4 regions of the Pseudarthrobacter sp. NPDC059871 genome follow, and region 1 is predicted to be linked to each of the others. Evidence: riboswitches for the same ligand, from Rfam matches in the RefSeq annotation. Region 1 holds a riboswitch; each other region holds the start of a gene.
The links. Region 1 has a riboswitch for thiamine pyrophosphate ahead of ACFV4R_RS08530 (ECF transporter S component). Riboswitches for the same ligand answer to the same signal wherever they lie in the genome.

Region 1 (5,031 bases):
TGCCGTGCCGGCGTCCAGGAGTTCGGAGAGGAAAGATGCCAGCTCGGCCCAGGTATTGGCATCCTGGCCGAACGTGGGCTCGTCCAGGACCAGTACCTGCGGGCTTGCCGCCAGGACCGTGGCCACGGAAAGCCGCCGCTTTTCGCCGCCGGACAGGGTGTACGGATTGGCGTCCACCAGGTGGCGTAGCCGCAGCCGTTCCAGCAGTTCGTCAACCCTGTCTTCACCGTGCCCCAGGTGCCGGGGCCCGAAGAGCAGTTCGTCCAGGACCTTGCCGGTGACGAACTGGTGCTCGGGTTCCTGGAAGACGGTGCCGATCCGCTCGATCAGCTGTTCCGCCTTCCACTGGTACGGGGTGATTCCGGCACCGCGGCTGAGGTCCGTCGTGGCGGAGACCGTCCCCTTGACCGGTTCGAGGAGTCCGGCAAGGGTCAGCGCGAAGGTTGATTTCCCTGCGCCGTTGGGTCCGGTGACGGCGAGTGCTTGCCCGGCGCGGACCTGGGCGATGATGCCCTCCTGAACCGGCAACGGCGGAACTTTACGGAAACCTTTGCGCCGCGGGCGTTGCCGGGAGACGGCCAGGTTTTCGGCGGCCAGCAGGAGTCCTCCGGCCCCGGGGGCCTGTTCCTCGGCCCGCCCGCGGGTGGAGGGAACATACCCTGGAACCCATACGCCGGCAGCCGTCAGCATGGTCCGCGCTTCGGCCAGCACCCGGTCCGGCGGGCCGTCCAGGAGCACTGCGGGGTTGGCGCCGCTGCCGGGCTGCAGCACCACGATCCTGTCCACGAGGTCTTTCCACACGGACACCCGGTGCTCCACCACCACCAGCGTTGCGCCGGTCTTGTCCAGGCAGCGGGCCACGGCGTCCCTGACTTCGAGCACACCGGCCGGGTCCAGGTTGGCGGTGGGTTCATCGAGCAGGATCAGCCCGGGCCGCATCGCGAGGATGCCTGCAAGCGCGAGCCGCTGTTTCTGCCCGCCGGACAGAGCCGACGTCGGGTGGTCCAGCGGCAGGTGGGACAGCCCGACGTCGGCCAGCGCCTCATGCACGCGCGGCCAGATGGCATCGCGGGGCACGGCAAGGTTTTCGGCGCCGAAGGCGACGTCGTCGCCTACCCGGGAGAGGACCACCTGGGTCTCGGGATCCTGCTGCATGAGGCCCGCGCGGCCGCGCTGGCCGCGGGGCGGGCCGCCGTCGACCAGCAACGAACCGGTCTCGTCGGCCTCGCCTGCCTCGCCGTCGTCGTCCGCATCGCCCAGCACCCCGGCGAGCGCATGGAGGAGCGTCGATTTGCCTGCCCCGGACGGGCCAAGCAGGAGTACCCGCTCACCCGGGCTGATGTCGAGGTCGAGGGCGTGGACGGCCGGTGTGGTGCGGCCCGCGTGCCGCCAGCCCCAGCCGCGGGCGGTGACCGTGGCCGGCCGCACCGTTTGGGGTGCGGCCGCGTGGGAAGGTGCCGGCATCAGGAGAAGACGGGCTCCGTAGCGGCCTTCCGGGATGCAAAGGAGCTCAGCACGCCGGTCCGGGCAAGGCCGCGGGTGGCGATCCAGGCGAGCGCGCCGGCGATGATGGCCCCGGAGATAGTTGTGCAAACGATGTACACCAACTTATATTCGCCGGAATCGGCGACGTTCCAGCCCCACGGTGCGAAGGCATCGTTCAGGCCGCAGAAGAGGCCCGCCGCGGCACCGGCCAGCAGGGAGACCGGGAGGTTGAACTTCCGGTAGACGAAGATGGCGAAAATGATCTCGGCACCCAGGCCCTGGACGAAGCCGGAAAAAAGGACGGATGTGCCGTAGGGCGACCCCATGAAAAGTTCACCGGTGGCGGCAACCGTCTCGCAGAACACGGCAGCGCCGGGCTTCCGGATGATGAGCATGCCCAGGACCGCCGGGATCATCCAGCCGCCGGCCAGGAGGCCCGTGAGGGGCGGGTAGGCAACCTTGATTGGGCCCGAAAGGGCTGTTGCACCTTGAGACCAGGCCCAGAAGATAACGCCGCCGGCGATGGCGATCAGGGCCGCCACCACGATGTCAACGACGCGCCAGGACCTGCTGGCGGGCTTTTTGATTGCTGAAGTAGTCATGTGATCCTCCTGGAAACAGGAGGGGAAAGTGGACGCGGGTGCCGGCTGCTGCCGCCATTCTCCGCGCACTTCGAGAACTCGACTCCCTTGCGCCGGTACTAACCGGATCAGGTTCGAGGGTCTGCGGCTGTCCGCACTCTCAGCGCCCACCTGCGTTTCCCGGCTGGTGCCGGGGCCGACGGCGGCGCTCCCCTGTCGTAAATGTGTTGTTGATGATGCTGTGGATGTATTGCGTTTGAATGTTTCGCACCCTTCCGGGCGTGCTCAAGTTTACACCTGGAGGCCGGTGGATTGTGGGCCATGACTGCCAACCAGGCAGATGTGACTGACCACGGTCACCGTGTCCGGCTGCCTCAAGTGGCGGACCAGCACCTGGTGGTGGAAGCGATGCGCGGGGTACTCGGGACGGCTGGTTGACACTGCCCGGCGTTCTCGCAAGGATTGACTGGGAAAGCGTTTTCTGAGCTGCCTGCTTCCCCGGCCCGGGCCCAGGCATTAGCCAAGGAGTGCAACGTGCACAGCCAGCCGACCGTGATTAACCGCGAAGCGCTGGTGCGGCGCCACAATGTGGAACAGCACAGCCTCGATCCACGCAGCCCCGCTTCGGTGGGCAACGGCGAGTTCTGCTTCACCATGGACCTGACCGGCATGCAGTCCCTTCCCGGGGAATACCCGGTGGCCGCCCGCGACGACCTGCCGCCCGGCACTTTACTGGGCACGCAGGCCCAGTGGGGCTGGCACTCAATCCCGCCGGAACAGGAGTACACCCTTGCCGGTTCCACGGTCCTCTACGATTCACCGCGTGGCCCGGTCCCCTACGTGGACATGGTGGGCGCCATCGTGGATGGCCGCGAAACGCAGTCGTCGCGGGCGGAAACCTGGCTCCGCGCCAACCCCCACCGGCTGGACCTGGGCCGGATCGGCTTTGCGCTCCCGGGAAAGGATGCCCCCGCGCTCACCCGGGACGACATCACGGACGCGCACCAGGTCCTGGACCTCTGGACGGGCACGGCCACCAGCATCTTCACCTTGCACGGCAATCCGGTCAATGTCACCACGGCCTGCCGCCCGGACAGGGACGAGCTGGGCTTCCGCGTCCTCTCCCCCGCCCTCGCCGACGGGCTCGCCGTATCCCTGGCCTTCCCCTACGGCTCCGAGGCCTGGCACAACGCAGCCGACTGGAACAGCCCCGCCGCCCACACCACCATCGTTGAAGAACGCCACGGCGGAGCGTCCGGCCAGCGCTGGCTGATTTCACGCTGCCTGGACGGTTCCGGGTACCAGGTGGCCGTCAGCGGTGCAGGGCTGGAACTCGAACAGGCTGGCCCGCACGAACTGCTCATCCGGGCCTCCGCTGGGCAGGACAGCCTCGACTTCAGCGTGCACTTCATCAGCACGGGGCAGGGCGACTGCCTTCCCCGCGGCAACGGGGGAATCAGCGGGTTCGGCGGCCGTTCAGCAGCGGCATTGGAGCCGGTCCCTGAGGTGTCATCGGCACCGGATGTGGCAGCGGCACCGGGCAGCGCCGCCATTGCCGCGTCCCGCACGGCGTGGCCGGAATTCTGGAACTCAGGCGGCGCCGTCGACCTCTCCGGAACAGCCGATCCCCGCGCCGGTGAGATCGAACGCCGGACGGTGCTCTCCCAGTACCTCACCGCCGTCAACTGCTCCGGGTCGCTGCCGCCGCAGGAGACGGGGCTGGTCTGCAATTCGTGGCGCGGCCGCTTCCACCTCGAGATGCACTGGTGGCATGCCGCCCACTTCGCCACGTGGAACCGGACGGAGCTCCTGCTGCCCGCCCTCCGCTGGTACGCGTCCGCCCTGGAACCGGCCCGGCAGACGGCCAAAGCCCAGGGTTTCGACGGCGTCCGCTGGCCCAAGCAGGTGGGTCCGGACGGGCGGGAAAGCCCCAGCCCCATCGGCACCTTCCTGGTGTGGCAGCAGCCGCACCCCATCCATCTGGCGGAACTGGCCTACCGGGCCAACCCGTCACAGGAACTCCTTGAGGAATTCGCCACGGTGGTTTTCGAAACCGCTGGGTTCATGGCCGCCTTCGCGCACCCCACGGACCGGGGTTTCGAGCTGGGGCCGCCCCTGGTGCCGGCGCAGGAGAGTTACGAGTCGGTGCGCGGGACGGTCACCAACCCCACGTTCGAGCTTGCCTACTGGCAGTGGGCCCTCCGGGTGGCGAATGTGTGGAGGGAACGGCTGGGCCTGCCTGCCGAGGGCACCTGGGCGGCGGTAGCGGACGGCATGGTCCCGCCCAGGGTGGTGGACGGCGTGTACGCGGCGATCGACGTCGAGCCCTTCACTATCCGCACGGACCATCCCTCAATGTTGTGCGCCCTGGGGGTGCTGCCGCGGACGGACCTGGTGGACCCGGAAATAATGCGGGCCACGCTGGCTGACGTACTGGCCGGCTGGGACTGGGACAGCACCTGGGGCTGGGACTACCCCGTGACGGCCATGACGGCCGCGCGGCTGGAAGACCCGGAGGCCGCCGTGGACGCGCTGTTGATGGACGCGGCGAAGAACCTGGTCCTGCCAAACGGGCACAACCGGCAGACGGATTCGCTCCCGCTGTACCTGCCCGGCAACGGCGGTCTGCTGGCGGCGGTGGCGCTCATGGCCGCGGGATGGGATGGCGGCCCGGCGCGGCACGCTCCCGGCTTCCCCCAGGATTGGACAGTGGCATGGGAGGGGCTCATCCCCGCGCCGTAGGAACTTAGCCAGTAGGGTGGGGTGCAGACCGTTTTACCGCCCGCAAGGAGTACCAGGAATGAACCTTCTCATCAAGCTGCTCGGCACCGGCGTAAGCCTGGGTGCAGGATTTGCCGGCACCAAGCTGGTCAACACCATTTGGGAAAAGACCACCGGCAACAAGCCGCCCACCGGCAAGGGCGAGGACGTCCCCACCAGCCTTCGCTCAGCCCTGACGTTCGCG
Region 2 (5,031 bases), on a different contig from region 1:
TCCGGCCGCCGCAGGCGCCGCAGCCGTGGCCGCCGGGGGCGCAGCCGGCTGGACGAGCGCGACGACGCCGGAACTGATGGCTCCGAGGCGGATGACGCCGCTGACGAATCTGACGAGGAAGAAGCCGGTCCGGCCGAGGACGGCGTGACGTCCCGCCGTCGCCGTCGCCGCCGCCGCGGTGACCAGGACCTTGAACTGACTGGCGGAAACGACGACGATCCGCCCAACACAGTTACCCGCGTGCGCGCACCGCGTGCCGTCAGCGAGGCACCCGCCAACAACCGGGTGACCAGCGTCAAGGGTTCCACCCGGCTGGAAGCCAAGAAGCAGCGCCGGCGCGAATCCCGGGACACGGGCCGCCGCCGCACCGTCATCACCGAAGCGGAGTTCCTGGCCCGGCGCGAATCCGTGGACCGGCAGATGATCGTCCGCCAGCGCGACGACAGAATCCAGATCGGCGTCCTCGAGGACGGCGTCCTGGCCGAGCACTTCGTGTCCAAGACCCAGCAGGATTCGCTGATCGGCAACGTCTACCTGGGCAAGGTCCAGAACGTGCTGCCGTCCATGGAGGCTGCCTTCGTGGACATCGGACGCGGCCGCAACGCCGTCCTTTACGCGGGCGAAGTGAACTGGGAAGCCGTCAACCTTGAAGGCAAGCAGCGCCGTATCGAGAACGCGCTGAAGTCCGGCGACACCGTCCTGGTCCAGGTGACCAAGGACCCCGTGGGCCACAAGGGCGCCCGCCTGACCAGCCAGATCTCGCTGCCGGGCCGCTACCTCGTGTACGTCCCCGGCGGTTCCATGACCGGAATCTCCCGCAAGCTGCCCGACGTCGAGCGGAACAGGCTCAAGCGCATCCTCAAGGACCGCCTGCCGGAGCAGGCGGGCGTCATTGTGCGCACGGCGGCCGAAGGGGCGTCCGAGGAGGAGCTGACCCACGACATCAACCGGCTCCGCGCCCAGTGGGAAGGCATCGAAAGCCAGTCCTCCTCCACCAAGGTCCTGGCTCCGGAGCTGCTGTACGGCGAGCCCGACCTCACCATCAAGGTGGTCCGTGACGTCTTCAACGAGGACTTCTCCAAGCTGATCGTCTCCGGTGAGGAAGCCTGGGACACCATCGAGGCCTACGTCACCTATGTGGCCCCGGACCTGGTGGGACGCCTGGAAAAGTGGACCAAGGACCAGGACATCTTCGCTGCCTGGCGGATTGATGAGCAGATCCACAAGGCCCTCGAACGCAAGGTCTTCCTGCCCTCCGGCGGCTCGCTGGTGATCGACCGGACCGAAGCCATGACCGTGGTGGACGTCAACACCGGCAAGTTCACCGGCAGCGGCGGCAACCTCGAAGAAACCGTCACGAAGAACAACCTTGAAGCGGCCGAGGAAGTGGTGCGCCAGCTGCGGCTGCGCGACATCGGCGGCATCATCGTGATCGACTTCATCGACATGGTCCTGGAATCGAACCGCGACCTCGTCCTGCGCCGCATGGTGGAATGCCTGGGCCGCGACCGGACCAAGCACCAGGTGGCGGAAGTTACCTCGCTGGGACTCGTCCAGATGACCCGCAAGCGCATGGGCACCGGGCTCCTGGAAGTCTTTGGCGAGCAGTGCGAAGCCTGCGCGGGCCGCGGCGTCGTCACCCATGACGACCCCGTGGAGCACCGCCGCGCCAACATCGTGGCAGCCGAACAGCACGTCCACCGCTCAGACAACCGCTCCGATTCCCGCCCCAGCGGGAACCGAAGCGAGGGTAACCGCAGCGAGGGCCAGCGCAATGAGGGCCAGCGCACCGACAGCAGCCAGGAAGGTACGCGCGGCGAACGCAAGCGCCGCCGCGGACGTGGCGGCCAGCCGGTCGAACCCGCACCCGCACCCGCAGCCGTGATTGCCCACCCCGTCCAGCCGGACCCGCACGAGGCCGAACGCCACGCCAAGGCTGAAGCCACCAGGCTGGCCCTGGCCAACATTGCCGCTGCTGCCCACGCCGCACACCTGCACGATGACGAGGTGGCGGCCCGTCAAGCCCCAGCCCAGCAGGACACGGGCGCAACGGAAAAGCACGACGACGGGACGCCGGCACGCCCGGCAGCTGTCCTGACGTTCGGCGGCGAGAAGGTCGCGCTGCCCTTCGTTGAGCACGCAGACGAGCACCAGGCCTCACCTGCGCTGTCGCTTGACCGGCTGGCCGAAGCGTTCGCCCACCTGGGCCAGCCGGCTTCGCCTGTAGGCAGCCCGTCACGGGAGTCCGGCACGGCCCAGGCCGCGCCGGCCACCGCTGAATCGGTGGAGGCAGCGGTTGCGGCACCCCAGCAGCCCGCTGCGACTGCCGCCCCCGACCTGTCCCGGCAGCGCCGTCCGCGGCGTAACCGCAGTGCAAGCAGGGCGCAGGGCGCAGCCAACGAGACCACCGTGGAACACCATGAGAACGTCCCGTCGGCCAGCGAAGGCCACTCCCATGCCGCCAAGGCGCCCCAGCATGCCGCGCCGGCAGAACCTGCGGCCAAAGCCGATGCGCCCATCATCCTTGGCGTAGGGGTTCCTGCTTCCGAGCTCTGACCCGACCCAGGCACTGCAGATGCCCGGCCCTCCACTCCTTGTGGTGGGGCCGGGCATCTGCCGTTAACCGGGAACGGCCCTCGGCAGCGCACTTAACAGGTGCAGTCACCTTTCGGTTGACTGCCGTCCAGCGGCTAGGCTGGGGAACCGACACGGGGTGCCGCGCACCAGGCCCGGCTGAGATCCACACCCGTTGAACCTGTCCGGTTAGTACCGGCGAAGGGATGTCTCTTTTGTCTTCGACCCTTGCCATGCCTGCAGCCACCCCGCTGCCGAATCCCTCCGCGACCGTATTGCCGGCTGCCGGACGGGACATGCCCCGTGTCCTTGCCATCGCGGGCTCGGACCCTTCCGGAGGGGCCGGGATCCAGGCGGACCTCAAAAGCATCGCGGCCCACGGCGGCTACGGCATGGCCGCCATCACTGCCCTCACGGCCCAGAACACCCACGGGGTGACCGCGGTCCATGTTCCTCCGGCATCCTTTTTGGCACAGCAACTGGCAGCCATCAGTGACGACATCCACGTGGACGCCGTCAAGATCGGCATGCTCGGCGACGCCGACGTTATTGCCGCCGTGCGCACCTGGCTGGAGAAGGTGCGCCCCGCCGTCGTAGTCCTCGACCCCGTCATGGTTGCCACCAGCGGAGACCGGCTATTGCAGGAGAGCGCCGAAGCTGCGCTCCGCAACCTGGTGCCGCTGGCCCACCTGGTCACCCCCAACCTGGCCGAGCTGGCCATGCTGCTGGACGAAGACGTGCAGGACACGTGGGAGGCAGCCCTGGAACAGGGCAGGAGGCTTGCTGATGCCACCGGCGCTGCCGTGCTGGTCAAGGGCGGCCACCTGCAGGGCAGCACCTGCCCGGACGCCTTGGTTGGCCCGGCCGGCATGCTTTCAGCGGACGTCGTCGAAATCCCGGGGGAGCGGGTGGCAACGCGCAACAGCCATGGCACAGGTTGTACCCTGTCCTCCGCCATGGCCACGGTCCAGGCGCAGGTAGGCAACTGGGAAGTGGCCCTGCGGGAAGTGAAACCCTGGCTTGCGGGGGCGCTGGCGGCGTCTGCCGTGCTGGAGGTGGGAACCGGCAACGGGCCCGTCCACCATTTCCACCACATCCGCCAAGCGCTTCGGCCAGGCGACTTCACGGCGCAGCTGCGGAAAGATGCCGACGCCCACCTTGAATCGATCTACTCCCTGGACTTCATCCAGGCCCTGGCCTCGGGGACACTTCCGGAGGGCGAGTTCGCGTATTACCTTGCGCAGGATGCCATCTACCTGAACGGGTACTCGCGCGTCCTCGCCCGGGCCAGCGCGCTGGCTCCCACGGAAGCCGAGCAGCTGTTCTGGGCGGCGTCGGCCCAGCAGTGCCTCGAAGTGGAGTCGGAACTGCACCGTTCCTGGCTCAGCACCCGCACCGTCCGCCCCGAACTGGGGCCTGTCACCAAGGCTTACGTGGACCACCTGACCGCCGCTTCGGCGTCGGGCAGTTATGCAGTCCTGGCAGCAGCTGTCCTCCCGTGCTTCTGGCTGTATGCGGACGCCGGGGAGGTGCTCCATGCCAGGTTCCTTGCCGAGGGGGAGCCGGCAGGACACCCCTACGCCGACTGGCTCCGCACGTATGCCGACGAGGATTTCGCGGAGGCAACGCGCCGGGCCATCGCTGTGGTGGACGAAGCGGCACGCAAGGCCTCCGATGACGAGCGGCACGCCATGGCTACCGCTTTCCGGCAGTCCTGCCGGCTGGAAGTGGAGTTCTTCGACGCGCCGCGGCTCTACGCCTGAACCTGCCCCGGCCGTGCTGCCGGTACTATGGTGTGGCACGGCCCCGGTGGCGGACGATGTCTGTGGTTCCTATCACGGCCGACCCGCCGGAGCCAGCCTCATTTGCGGCCGGAGACGGAATTAGCGTATTCTAGATCTTCGGTGCTTACGCCAACACTTGGGTTATGACCCCGGGAACATGCCAACGTGGATAACACAAGGCAGTCCTGCGGGATAACTCATGGAGACCTTCGGGAAATCCACGGCGTTGAGGCACAGCGGGAACCCAGCCAAACAGTGCAACGGGTGCCGCACGCAATTTTAGTTATAAACGTCGAGAGAAGTGAGTTCCCAAGTGGTGTACGCGATTGTCCGCGCAGGCGGCCGCCAAGAGAAGGTTTCCGTTGGAGACTTCGTTACCCTGAACCGCGTCGCCGGTGGGGCTGGCAGCACCATTGAGCTGCCCGCACTGCTCCTGGTTGATGGTGACAAGATCACCACTGCCGCTGCTGACCTGGCCAAGGTGACCGTTACGGCTGAAATCCTCCAGGACCTCCGTGGTCCTAAGATTGTCATCCAGAAGTTCAAGAACAAGACCGGTTACAAGAAGCGCCAGGGTCACCGTCAGGAACTGACCAAGGTCAAGATCACTGGCATCAAGTAACCACTGGTTACTGTTCAGGTTTTCAGCAGATTCCCCAGAATTTAAAGGCAG
Region 3 (5,031 bases), on a different contig from region 1:
CCACCGGGGCCTCCTTCGGCCAGCAGTCCGGTGACTTTGACCCGTCCCAGCTGAACCTGCCCAAGGGCTTTGACAAGTTCCTGGGCAACTAGGAACACTCCCGCCAAGTAGCGCCAAGTGTCGTTGGAAACGTCCCAACGACACTTGGCGCTGTTTCGTTAAGATGTCGGCGCCGTGGAATAGGGTTGGGGGATGTTCAAGCAGAGGGTAGTGTTCGTGCACGGCTCGGGGAGCTTCGGCGCCGCCGCCTGGCCCCGGCAGCACGGCATGGCGCTGATGTACGACGCCCTGTTCCTCCGCCGGCACGGATACCACAGCACCGCCGAACCCCTGGAGTCCTCCTTTGCGGAGGACACGGCCATCGTGCTGCGTTCCCTGGGCGATGACGGGCGTGGTGCTGCCGGCGGACACGTGGTGGCTCACGCGCAGGGAGCAATTCCGGCCATGATGGCGGCCGTGGAGCGCCCGGACCTCGTGCATTCGTTGACCCTCGTGGAGCCGGCCTGCCTTTCCCTCACCGCGGAGCTGCCCGCAACAGCCGCCCACATCCGGATGATGAAGCCGCTGTTCGACGTTCGCCACCAACTCAGCGACGAGGACTTCCAGCGGGAGTTCGTCCGCCGCGTCTACGCCGCTGACCTGCACCAGCCAGCCACCCTGGAGGAGAAGCGCTCTGCCCGCCGGCTGCGGCTGCAGTCACCGTCATGGGAGGCGCCACTTCACATCGTTCCCGGAGTCCCCACCCTTGTCCTTACCGGGGGTTGGGAACCGCTGTACGAAGAAATCGCCGGTTATCTGAGGGAGACCGGTGCCCTGCACCGTGTCGCGGCCGGCGGGCACCGGCCCCACGACTCGGCTGACGGCAACCGGGCCATCCGGCAGTTCCTCGCCGAGGTCAGCCGGAGTGAACCGGCCCGGGCGTCTTAGCCGCCAGGGCCGGCCACAGCAACCCGCCGGTCACCGCCGGCGGCAGGCTCAGCTTCCGGCCGGGACTTTCAGCTCGGGAAGGTATACCTTGCCGCCGGATTCCAGGAACTCCTGGCTCTTCTCCTGCATCCCGGCTGCCGCTTCTGCTATCGCGGCCTGGGCTTCCGCCGACCCGTACTCGTTGCGGATGTCCTGGCTGATCCGCATAGAGCAGAACTTCGGCCCGCACATGGAGCAGAAGTGTGCCGTCTTGGCGGGCTCGGCCGGCAGCGTTTCATCATGGAACGCTTCGGCCGTCTCGGGGTCAAGCGAGAGCGCGAACTGGTCCCGCCAGCGGAACTCGAACCTGGCCTTGGACAACGCGTCGTCCCGTTCGTGCGCCCCGGGGTGGCCCTTGGCCAGGTCGGCGGCGTGCGCGGCGATCTTGTAGGTGATGACCCCGGTCTTCACGTCATCCCTGTCGGGCAGTCCCAGATGCTCCTTGGGCGTGACGTAGCAGAGCATGGCGGTGCCGTAGCGGGCAATCTCGGTGGCGCCGATGGCTGATGTGATGTGGTCGTAGCCGGGAGCCACATCGGTAACCAGCGGCCCCAGCGTATAGAACGGCGCGCCCTTGCACAGTTCCTGCTGGCGCTCTACATTCTCACGCACCAGATGGAACGGGACGTGGCCCGGCCCTTCCACCATCACCTGCACGTCATGCTTCCAGGCGCGCTCCGTCAGCTCGGCCAGCGTGTCCAGTTCCGCGAACTGAGCAGCGTCGTTGGCATCCGCGGTGGCACCGGGGCGCAGGCCGTCACCCAGCGAGAATGCGACGTCATACCGGGCAAAGATTTCACACAGCTCATCGAAGTGCGTGTACAGGAAATTCTCCTGGTGGTGCGCCAGGCACCATCCCGCCATGATCGACCCGCCCCGGGACACGATGCCGGTGACCCTGTTTGCGGTGAGCGGCACGTAGCGGAGCAGGACGCCGGCGTGGACAGTCATATAGTCCACGCCCTGCTCACATTGTTCTATGACGGTGTCGCGGAAGATTTCCCACGTAAGCTCGTTCGCCTCGCCGTTGACCTTTTCCAGGGCCTGGTAGATGGGCACGGTGCCGATCGGCACCGGGGAGTTGCGGATGAGCCACTCCCTGGTGGTGTGGATGTCGTCGCCAGTGGACAGGTCCATCACCGTATCGGCACCCCACCGCGTGGCCCACTGCAGCTTGTCCACTTCTTCCCTAATGGAACTGGTGACGGCGGAGTTGCCGATGTTGGCGTTGATCTTCACCAGGAAAGCCTTCCCGATGATCATCGGTTCGGACTCCGGATGGTTGATGTTGTTGGGGATGATGGCCCGTCCGGCCGCAACCTCACTCCGGACCAGTTCCGGATCGCAGTTTTCCCGCAGCGCCACGAACCGCATTTCCGGCGTCACTGCGCCCTTCCGGGCGTAGTGCATCTGTGTGACAGTCCGGCCTTCGACGGCGCGGCGGGGCACCGGGCGCCCGCCTTTCCATTCCGCGGAGGCGGCGCCGCGGCGTACGGCCGAGCGGCCGTCGTCGAGCAGGTTCCGTTCCCTTCCGCCGTACGCTTCCGTATCAGCCCGCGCCTCAATCCAGTCCGACCGGTAGGGGCTGAGACCGCGGACGGGATCGCTTCCCGGCCCCGCTGTCCGGTAGGTGCGGAAAGGGGCGTTCGGCTGCCCGTTGGGCGAGGACTCGAGCGCGATCTCCGTGACCGGGACACGGATCCCGTGCTCCGGATCATCGATGTAGGCCAGCGAGTGCGACTTCAGGGACTGGGTCACCGGTGCTTCACGCGTGGCTCCGGCGGGGTGGTTTTGGGCAGGGGGCAGCATTGTTTTGGGTGTATTCAAGGAGTACTCACTTCCTTCGCCGGCATTACCCGGACAGGTTCAACGGTCGCAGGCCGCGTCAGCCCGATCTCAGCCCCTGCAGGGGCACCCGTGTGGTCAGGAACGAAGCTACCACACGCTGCGGGGACAAGCGCTTACAGCCCTGTCATATTTGCCGGTGCTAGCCTGACCGGGCAGGAAGAGGAGGCATCCATGCCATACATCATCGCTTTTAGCGGCACCGCCCTCACGGGACCGGACAGCGAAAGGCACGGCCTCTGGTCCGTGGACGGTCGCCTCACGTTTACCCGCCCGGAAGCCAGTCCGGACGTTGTGCTCGATGGCTGGGTGCTGCCCGGCTTCGTCGACGCCCACTGCCACATTGGCCTGGGCCCTGCCGGGCCTGTGGACGCCGGTGAGGCCGAAGCCCAGGCCCGTGCCGACCTGGACTCAGGAACGCTGCTGATCCGGGACGCGGGATCGCCCGCGGACACCCGCTGGATGCAGGGCGGCCGCGACTTTCCGCTGCTGATTCGGGCGGGCAGGCACGTCGCCAGGACCCGCCGTTACCTTCGGGGCTTCGCCCACGAGGTCGAGCCTGAAGGCCTTGTGGAGGCCGTGCGCAAGCAAGCCCGCGACGGCGACGGCTGGGTCAAGCTCGTCGGGGACTGGATCGAGCGGAGCGCCGGCGACCTCGCACCCTCCTTTCCCGCCGGCGTCGTCCGCGATGCGATCAGTGCCGCACACGACGAAGGTGCCCGCGTGACCGCCCACTGCTTCGCCGAGGACACCCTGGACCAGATGCTCGATGCCGGGATCGACTGCATCGAGCACGCCACCGGCCTGCTGCCACGGCACCTGCCGCGGTTCGTGGAACAGGGCGTACCCATCGTTCCGACGCTGGTCAACATCGCCACATTCCCCGATATTGCCGCCCAGGCCAGGCCCAAGTTTCCGGTGTACGCCGACCACATGCTGGCGCTCTGGGAACGACGGTTGGAACGGATAGGTGAGGCCTGGGAAGCCGGGGTGCAGATCTTCGCCGGAACGGACGCCGGCAGCGTGATCCGCCACGGCAGGATTGCGGACGAAATCCTTGCCCTGCACGCGGCCGGGTTGCCCGCAGCCGAAGCGCTCAACGCTGCCAGCTGGGCTGCCCGGGCCTGGCTGGGCGCTGACGGGCTTGCAGAAGGGGCGCGCGCCGACGTCGTGCTGTTCCGGAACGATCCCCGGAGGACCCTGGACACCGTGGCGCACCCATCCCACGTGGTTTTAGGCGGCCGCGTGGTCCGCTAAGCAAAACATCCACCCTGCACTTGGAATAAATTGAAGCTTCAAGTAATTTTAACTCATGACAGGCCGCCTCATTCGGACGGCCTCCAGTAGAGGGAGCGTTCAATGACTGCAGAAGCCACCAGCCAGGATCTTCTTCCTGCCGACCTCGCCATGGGCACCGTGATGCTCAAGGTCGGCAACATGAAGGTCATGACCGACTACTACCAGCGCGCACTGGGGCTCGAGGTGGTCGCTGAGCAGGACGGCGGACTGTACCTCGGCCGGCTCGGCAAGCCGCTGGTCCATCTGGCCCCGGCCCCCGGCCTGAACATTCCCGGCAGGGGAGAGGCGGGCCTGTTCCACACGGCCCTCCTGTTCGAGGACCAGGCGGCGCTCGCCGCTACTGTGGCCACCGCAGCCCAGCTCGAGCCCCGCTCCTTCACGGGCAGTGCCGACCACCTGGTCAGCGAGGCCTTCTACTTCAGTGATCCCGAAGGCAACGGCATCGAGCTCTACTGGGACCGCCCGCGAAGCAACTGGTCCTGGAACGGCACTGACGTGGTCATGGACAGCCTGGCGCTGCCGCCGCAGCGCTACCTGGAACAGCACCTCTCCGAAGAATCCCTCCAGGGGCAGCGGCAGACCACCGCCGGCGTGGGCCACGTCCACCTCCAGGTGGGCGACGTCCAGTCCGCCCGCGATTTCTACGTGGGAACGCTCGGGTTCGAAAAGACCGCCGGCTGGCACGGGCAGGCCCTCTTCGTCTCCGCGGGCCGGTACCACCACCACATGGCCATGAACGTCTGGAACAGCCGCGGCGCCGGTCCGCGGAAAGACACCCTGGGCCTCGGCGAGGTCCTCATCGAGGTGCCGTCCGGTGACGACGTCGGCGCGCTCGCTGACCGCCTGAAGGTCGCCGGGGTCTCCTCGCACCACACCGGCGCTGAGTTGCGCTTCGAGGATCCGTGGCGCAACCGCATCCGG
Region 4 (5,031 bases), on a different contig from region 1:
CCCTGATCATTGTTGTGCTGGCCACCCTCGCGGCTGGCTTCATTGTCTGGGCCAATGACAAGCGTCACGCCAAGTATGGCGCAGGCCTTCCGGCCGGCGTGGCTGTCGGGGTGGCTGCACTGAGCTGGATCATCCTGATGGCGGCGGGGTTCGGCTACCTTCCCGGACTGACATGGCTTCCCTGGGTGCTGCCCATAGTGCTGGGCGCGGCTGCATCCGTCGGGGCGGCGCTCGTTCTGGGCCGCACCCGGGCAAGGAACGATACCCACCGGCTGACCGCCATTCTGAGGCGCTAGTCACCGAAAAAAGGCTGTGGCCGCCACCTTCAACGGTGGCGGCCACAGCCTTTTAATCGGGGCCATCCCCCAACCGGTACAGTCCCCAAAACGTCATGGTCAATGTCGCGTCAAAGTCCGTGAAGCATTACTGCCTAAAGGAACTCGGCCCGGCCCTCCATGGCGGACGACGCCAGTGCGTGCTCGCGGCGGGGAATGCGGCCGGCTTCCTTCGCCAGCCGCCCGGCGATGACGGCGTGCTTAAACGCCTCACCCATCAGGGCCGGGTTCTGGGCCCGGGTCACCGCCGTGGCCAGCAGGACAGCGTCGCACCCAAGTTCCATGGCCAGCGCCGCGTCGGATGCCGTGCCGATCCCTGCGTCCAGGACCACGGGCACGTTGGCCCGGGAAACGATGAGTTCGATGTTGTGCGAGTTAAGGATTCCCAGCCCGGTGCCGATAGGAGATCCCAGCGGCATCACAGCGGTGGCACCCAGGTTTTCCAGCCGGAGGGCCAGGACGGGGTCGTCGTTGGTGTAGGCGAAGACTTTGAAGCCGCGGTTGACCAGCTGTTCGGTGGCCTCCACCAGTTCAACGGCGTCCGGCAGGAGCGTGTGCTCGTCCGCGATGACCTCGAGCTTCACCCAGTCGGTTTCCAGCGCTTCCCGGGCCAGTTCAGCGGTCAGGACGGCGTCCCGCGCAGTGAAGCAGCCTGCCGTGTTGGGCAGGACCCTGATCCCGTGGTCCACCAGCAATTGGAACAGGGAGCCCGACTCCGCGGGTGAGTAGCGCCGCATGGCCACGGTGGTGAGGGATGTTCCGGAGGCAACCAGTGCGGCGCCCAGGCCGTCCAGGCTGGGGGCACCCCCCGTCCCCATAATGAGCCTCGACTCCAGGGCGACGCCGTCAATGACGAGGGCGTCAGGCCTGGTTGGTGCCGCGGAGGTAAGGAGGGCCGGTTCGGGAACGGTGTTCGTTTCGATCATGGTGTCAGCCTCCCTGTACTGCGGTGACGAGTTCGACGTCGTCTCCGTCAGCGAGCGCGGTGCCGTGCCATTGGCTGCGGGGCACAACTTCGGAATTGTGCGCTACCGCCACCCCCAGTCTTTGTCCGTCGGTTGCCTGGCCGTCTGCCGCAAGCGCGCGTCCGGTCACTTCGCTGACCAAAGCCGTGATGGACGCACCGTCCGCCACGGTGCGGGATGCCCCGTTCAGGGTGATGTTCATGCTGTCTCCTTGATGTTGATGCTGGGGGCCGGGATCCGGCCGGAAAAGCGGTCCGGACTGAACGGCTGCCACCGGGGGTCAGCCTTCCCGTCCATCAGGTCACGGCAGATGGCGGCCGCGGCCGGGGTGAGGAGGACGCCGTGGCGGAAGAATCCTGTGGCCACGATGAGTCCGGGGATATGCGCTGGACTGCCGTCTGCCCCGTCCACGGGAACCCTGCCCAGCAGCGGGGCATTGTCCGGGGTGGCCGGGCGGGCCCGCGCCGTGCATTCGAGCAGCTCCAGCTCTGCGACCGCAGGCACCAGCACCTGGGCGTCCCGAAGCAGCTGGTACACGCCACCAGCTGACACTCCGGACGCAGCGCCGACTCCCGCCAGGGCGTCCTCCCGCTGGGTGGCGCCGATGACCACGGTTCCGTCCTCGCGTGGAACCAGGTAGACGGGCACACCGCGCACCAGTCCGCGGACCGTGGACGTCAGCAGGGGCTGCAGGTGCTGGGGGACGGACAGCCGCAGGATGTCACCGTGCACTGGGCGCAGAGGTAACCGGAGTCCACTCGGCAGGTTGTCGAGGGAACCCGCCGCCATGCCGTTGGCAACCACCGTTTCGCCGGCGAGCACCAGTCCGCCTCCGGCAAGCCGGACGCCAGCCACGCCCCCGTCCGCCCACTCCAGTGCCACTGCCCTGTCCGCCACGGCGAATCCGTCCAGCGCGCCGGCAACGGCAGTGTCTGCACCCGCAGTGCCGGCAAGGCCGCTGCCGGCCGTCAGGTGGTTGGCCAAGGCTGCCCGGAAGCACTCCACAAGTCGCCGGGGATCCACCTGGTGGTCCGCAGGGGTATCGAGTGCGCAGGCAATGGCGGGGCTGAGCAGCGGTTCCCGGCGCCGGACCTCCCGGACCGTCAGGGGTTCCACGGCGAGTCCGTTAGCCTGCTGCACGCCACGCAGGTCCATGAGTGCCTGCCGGTCGGCGGCGTCGGCGCCAACGGTCAGCGTGGGCGTCGCCAGGTATCCGGAACCGCGGCCTGACACGCGGCCAAGGTCCGCGGCGAACTGCGGCCAACGCTCCGATGCATCCAGCATGAGGCCCAGGAGCTCTTCCTCCTGGTAATGCAGCTCGCTGACGGGGGCCAGCATGCCTGCCGCCGCCCAACTGGCTCCGGATCCCGGTGCATCATCGATCAGCACCACGGACCTGCCAGAGCACCTGGCTTCCCAGGCGATGCCGTGGCCTATGACGCCCCCGCCGATCACTGCTACGTCGGCGGATATTGCCGGGACAGTGGCAGACTCTGCGATGGTGCCCGGAGGGCTTTCGGGGATGCCCGGAGGGCTTTCGGGGATGCCCATGGTGTCTCCTTCCCTACGCCGGTATTAACCGGATCAGGTCAAGCGGTCGGCTCTGACGCCCTCTCAGCCCGGCGCTTTGTGACAGCTGCCGCGGGCTCCCGCAGTACGAGGCAAGTGTAGAGGAACTAGGCTTGCAGCCATGAATGTGTCCCACTCCCCTGCCCCCGCCGCAGCACCCGGCACCGATGCCTTCACCACCGCAGCGGGTAACGGCGCACTGAAATCCGCACGCCTGTACCTCTGCACTGATGCGCGCCGCGGCCGCGGTGACTTCGCCGGGTTCGTGGACGCGGCGTTCGAAGGCGGCGTGGACATCATCCAGCTGCGGGACAAGTCCATCGAGGCGGCCGAGGAACTGGACCTGCTGGCCGTCCTCAAGGAATCCGCCCAACGGCACGGGCGGCTGTGGGCCGTCAATGACCGGGCGGACATTGCGGTCCTCTCCGGTGCCCCCGTTTTCCATGTGGGCCAGAAGGACCTGCCGGTACCTGCCGCAAGGACGCTGCTCAACGGCAACGCCGCCATCGGCCTGTCAAGCCACACGCCGGAGCAGGTGGACGCCGCGCTGGCCGACGCCGCAGGACCTGCCGGCCTCGACTACTTCTGCGTGGGCCCCCTCTGGGCCACCCCCACCAAACCCGGCCGGGCCGCCGTCGGCCTGGACCTGGTGAAGTATGCGGCCGCGAAGGCGCCCAGTGACGTGCCGTGGTTCGCCATCGGCGGGATCGACCACTCCAACGTCGACCAGGTGGTCGGAGCCGGCGCGTCAAGGATCGTGGTGGTCCGCGCCATTACTGACGCAGCCGATCCCGCTGCCGCCGCTGCCTCGCTTCGTACCGCGCTGGACGCCGCGGCTTCCTGAAGCTGCGGACACCCCACAACCCGGTTTCCCGAACGTGCGGCGCCCCGCAGCAACACGTCAGGAGCGCGCCCCGCACCGATTCCCTGCGTAATCGGATGACTTGGGGTTAGGCTGATTTTCGTGTCACATCATCGGCTGGCTCCCAACGTCCATGAGCGCACCAATGCCCTGGAAGAGGCCCTGGCCGCGCTGCGGACGGAGCTGGAACTTCCGGGCCCCTACCCCGATGACGCGGTCAAGGACGCCGAGGCCGCGGTGGCAGCGCTGCACCTGCCGGACTACGACCTGACCGCGGTGGAGTTCGTCACCATCGATCCGGCGTCGTCCACGGACCTGGACCAGGCCGTCTTCATCGAAACGGACGACGACGGCGGGTACCACGTCCTGTACGCCATCGCCGATGTCCCCGCGTTCGTTGCGCCCGGCGGACCCCTGGATGCCGAAACCCGGCGCCGGGGCCAGACCTTCTACGCCCCGGACGGGCGTATTCCGCTGCACCCTGAAGTCATCAGCGAGGGCGCCGGCAGCCTCCTGCCGGACCAGGACTGCTCGGCCTTCGTGTGGGATTTCCAGCTCGACGGCAACGCCGAGGTCACGACCGTCGGTGTCCGCCGGGCACGCGTTCGAAGCCGTGCGAAACTCAGCTACAAGGGTGCACAGGCTGACCTGGACGCCGGTACTGCCACTCCCCTGCTGGGCCTGCTGAGGGAAGTGGGGCTCAAGCGTGTCCGCCTGGAACGCGCCCGGAACGGCGCCAGCCTGAACATGCCGGACCAGGAGATCGTCCAGCTGCCGGATGGCGGCTACCGCATTGCTGCTGCTCCCCAGCTGCCGGTGGAGGACTGGAACGCCCAGATTTCCCTGATGACAGGGATGGCCGCCGCCAAGATCATGCTCGATGCCAAGGTGGGGATCCTGCGCACCATGCCGCCACCGGACGAGCGTTCCCTGCACCATTTCCGGCTGCAGACAGAAGCTCTGGGCAAACCCTGGGACGGCGAGGTGGGATACGGCGAATACCTGCGGACCCTCGACCCAACGGACCCCCGGCAGCTGGCCATCATGCACTCGGCCGGCATGCTCTTCCGCGGCGCCGGCTACACCGCTTTTGACGGCAATGTTCCGGAGGCCGCGGTCCAGGCGGCCATCGGGGATGCCTATGCCCACACCACTGCGCCGCTGCGCCGCCTGGTGGACCGCTTTGTGCTGGTGACCTGCGAGGCGCTGAGCAACGGCGGTACTGTCCCCGGCTGGGTGCGGGACGCGCTGCCGACCCTCCCTGAGATCATGGCGGGCTCGGACCAGCTGGCATCCCGGA

Region 2: another riboswitch for thiamine pyrophosphate. It lies ahead of thiD (bifunctional hydroxymethylpyrimidine kinase/phosphomethylpyrimidine kinase); the one in region 1 lies ahead of ACFV4R_RS08530 (ECF transporter S component).
Region 3: another riboswitch for thiamine pyrophosphate. It lies ahead of thiC (phosphomethylpyrimidine synthase ThiC); the one in region 1 lies ahead of ACFV4R_RS08530 (ECF transporter S component).
Region 4: another riboswitch for thiamine pyrophosphate. It lies ahead of ACFV4R_RS00645 (FAD-dependent oxidoreductase); the one in region 1 lies ahead of ACFV4R_RS08530 (ECF transporter S component).

Annotation. Positions count from the first base shown of each region.
Region 1 is NZ_JBHWJV010000005.1:67,033-72,063, reverse strand. Features, by position in the region: gene ACFV4R_RS08535 (ABC transporter ATP-binding protein) at 1-1,464, opposite strand, end outside; gene ACFV4R_RS08530 (ECF transporter S component) at 1,464-2,087, opposite strand; TPP riboswitch at 2,154-2,291, opposite strand; gene ACFV4R_RS08525 (hypothetical protein) at 2,601-4,808, shown strand; gene ACFV4R_RS08520 (DUF4235 domain-containing protein) at 4,867-5,031, shown strand, end outside.
Region 2 is NZ_JBHWJV010000001.1:551,144-556,174, forward strand. Features, by position in the region: gene ACFV4R_RS02500 (Rne/Rng family ribonuclease) at 1-2,556, shown strand, start outside; TPP riboswitch at 2,700-2,798, shown strand; gene thiD (bifunctional hydroxymethylpyrimidine kinase/phosphomethylpyrimidine kinase) at 2,808-4,337, shown strand; gene rplU (50S ribosomal protein L21) at 4,672-4,980, shown strand.
Region 3 is NZ_JBHWJV010000001.1:465,835-470,865, forward strand. Features, by position in the region: gene ffh (signal recognition particle protein) at 1-92, shown strand, start outside; gene ACFV4R_RS02070 (alpha/beta fold hydrolase) at 193-927, shown strand; gene thiC (phosphomethylpyrimidine synthase ThiC) at 976-2,775, opposite strand; TPP riboswitch at 2,788-2,895, opposite strand; gene ACFV4R_RS02080 (amidohydrolase family protein) at 2,986-4,068, shown strand; gene ACFV4R_RS02085 (VOC family protein) at 4,171-5,031, shown strand, end outside.
Region 4 is NZ_JBHWJV010000001.1:141,295-146,325, reverse strand. Features, by position in the region: gene ACFV4R_RS00660 (hypothetical protein) at 1-296, shown strand, start outside; gene ACFV4R_RS00655 (thiazole synthase) at 431-1,261, opposite strand; gene thiS (sulfur carrier protein ThiS) at 1,266-1,502, opposite strand; gene ACFV4R_RS00645 (FAD-dependent oxidoreductase) at 1,499-2,851, opposite strand; TPP riboswitch at 2,845-2,963, opposite strand; gene thiE (thiamine phosphate synthase) at 2,991-3,713, shown strand; gene ACFV4R_RS00635 (RNB domain-containing ribonuclease) at 3,834-5,031, shown strand, end outside.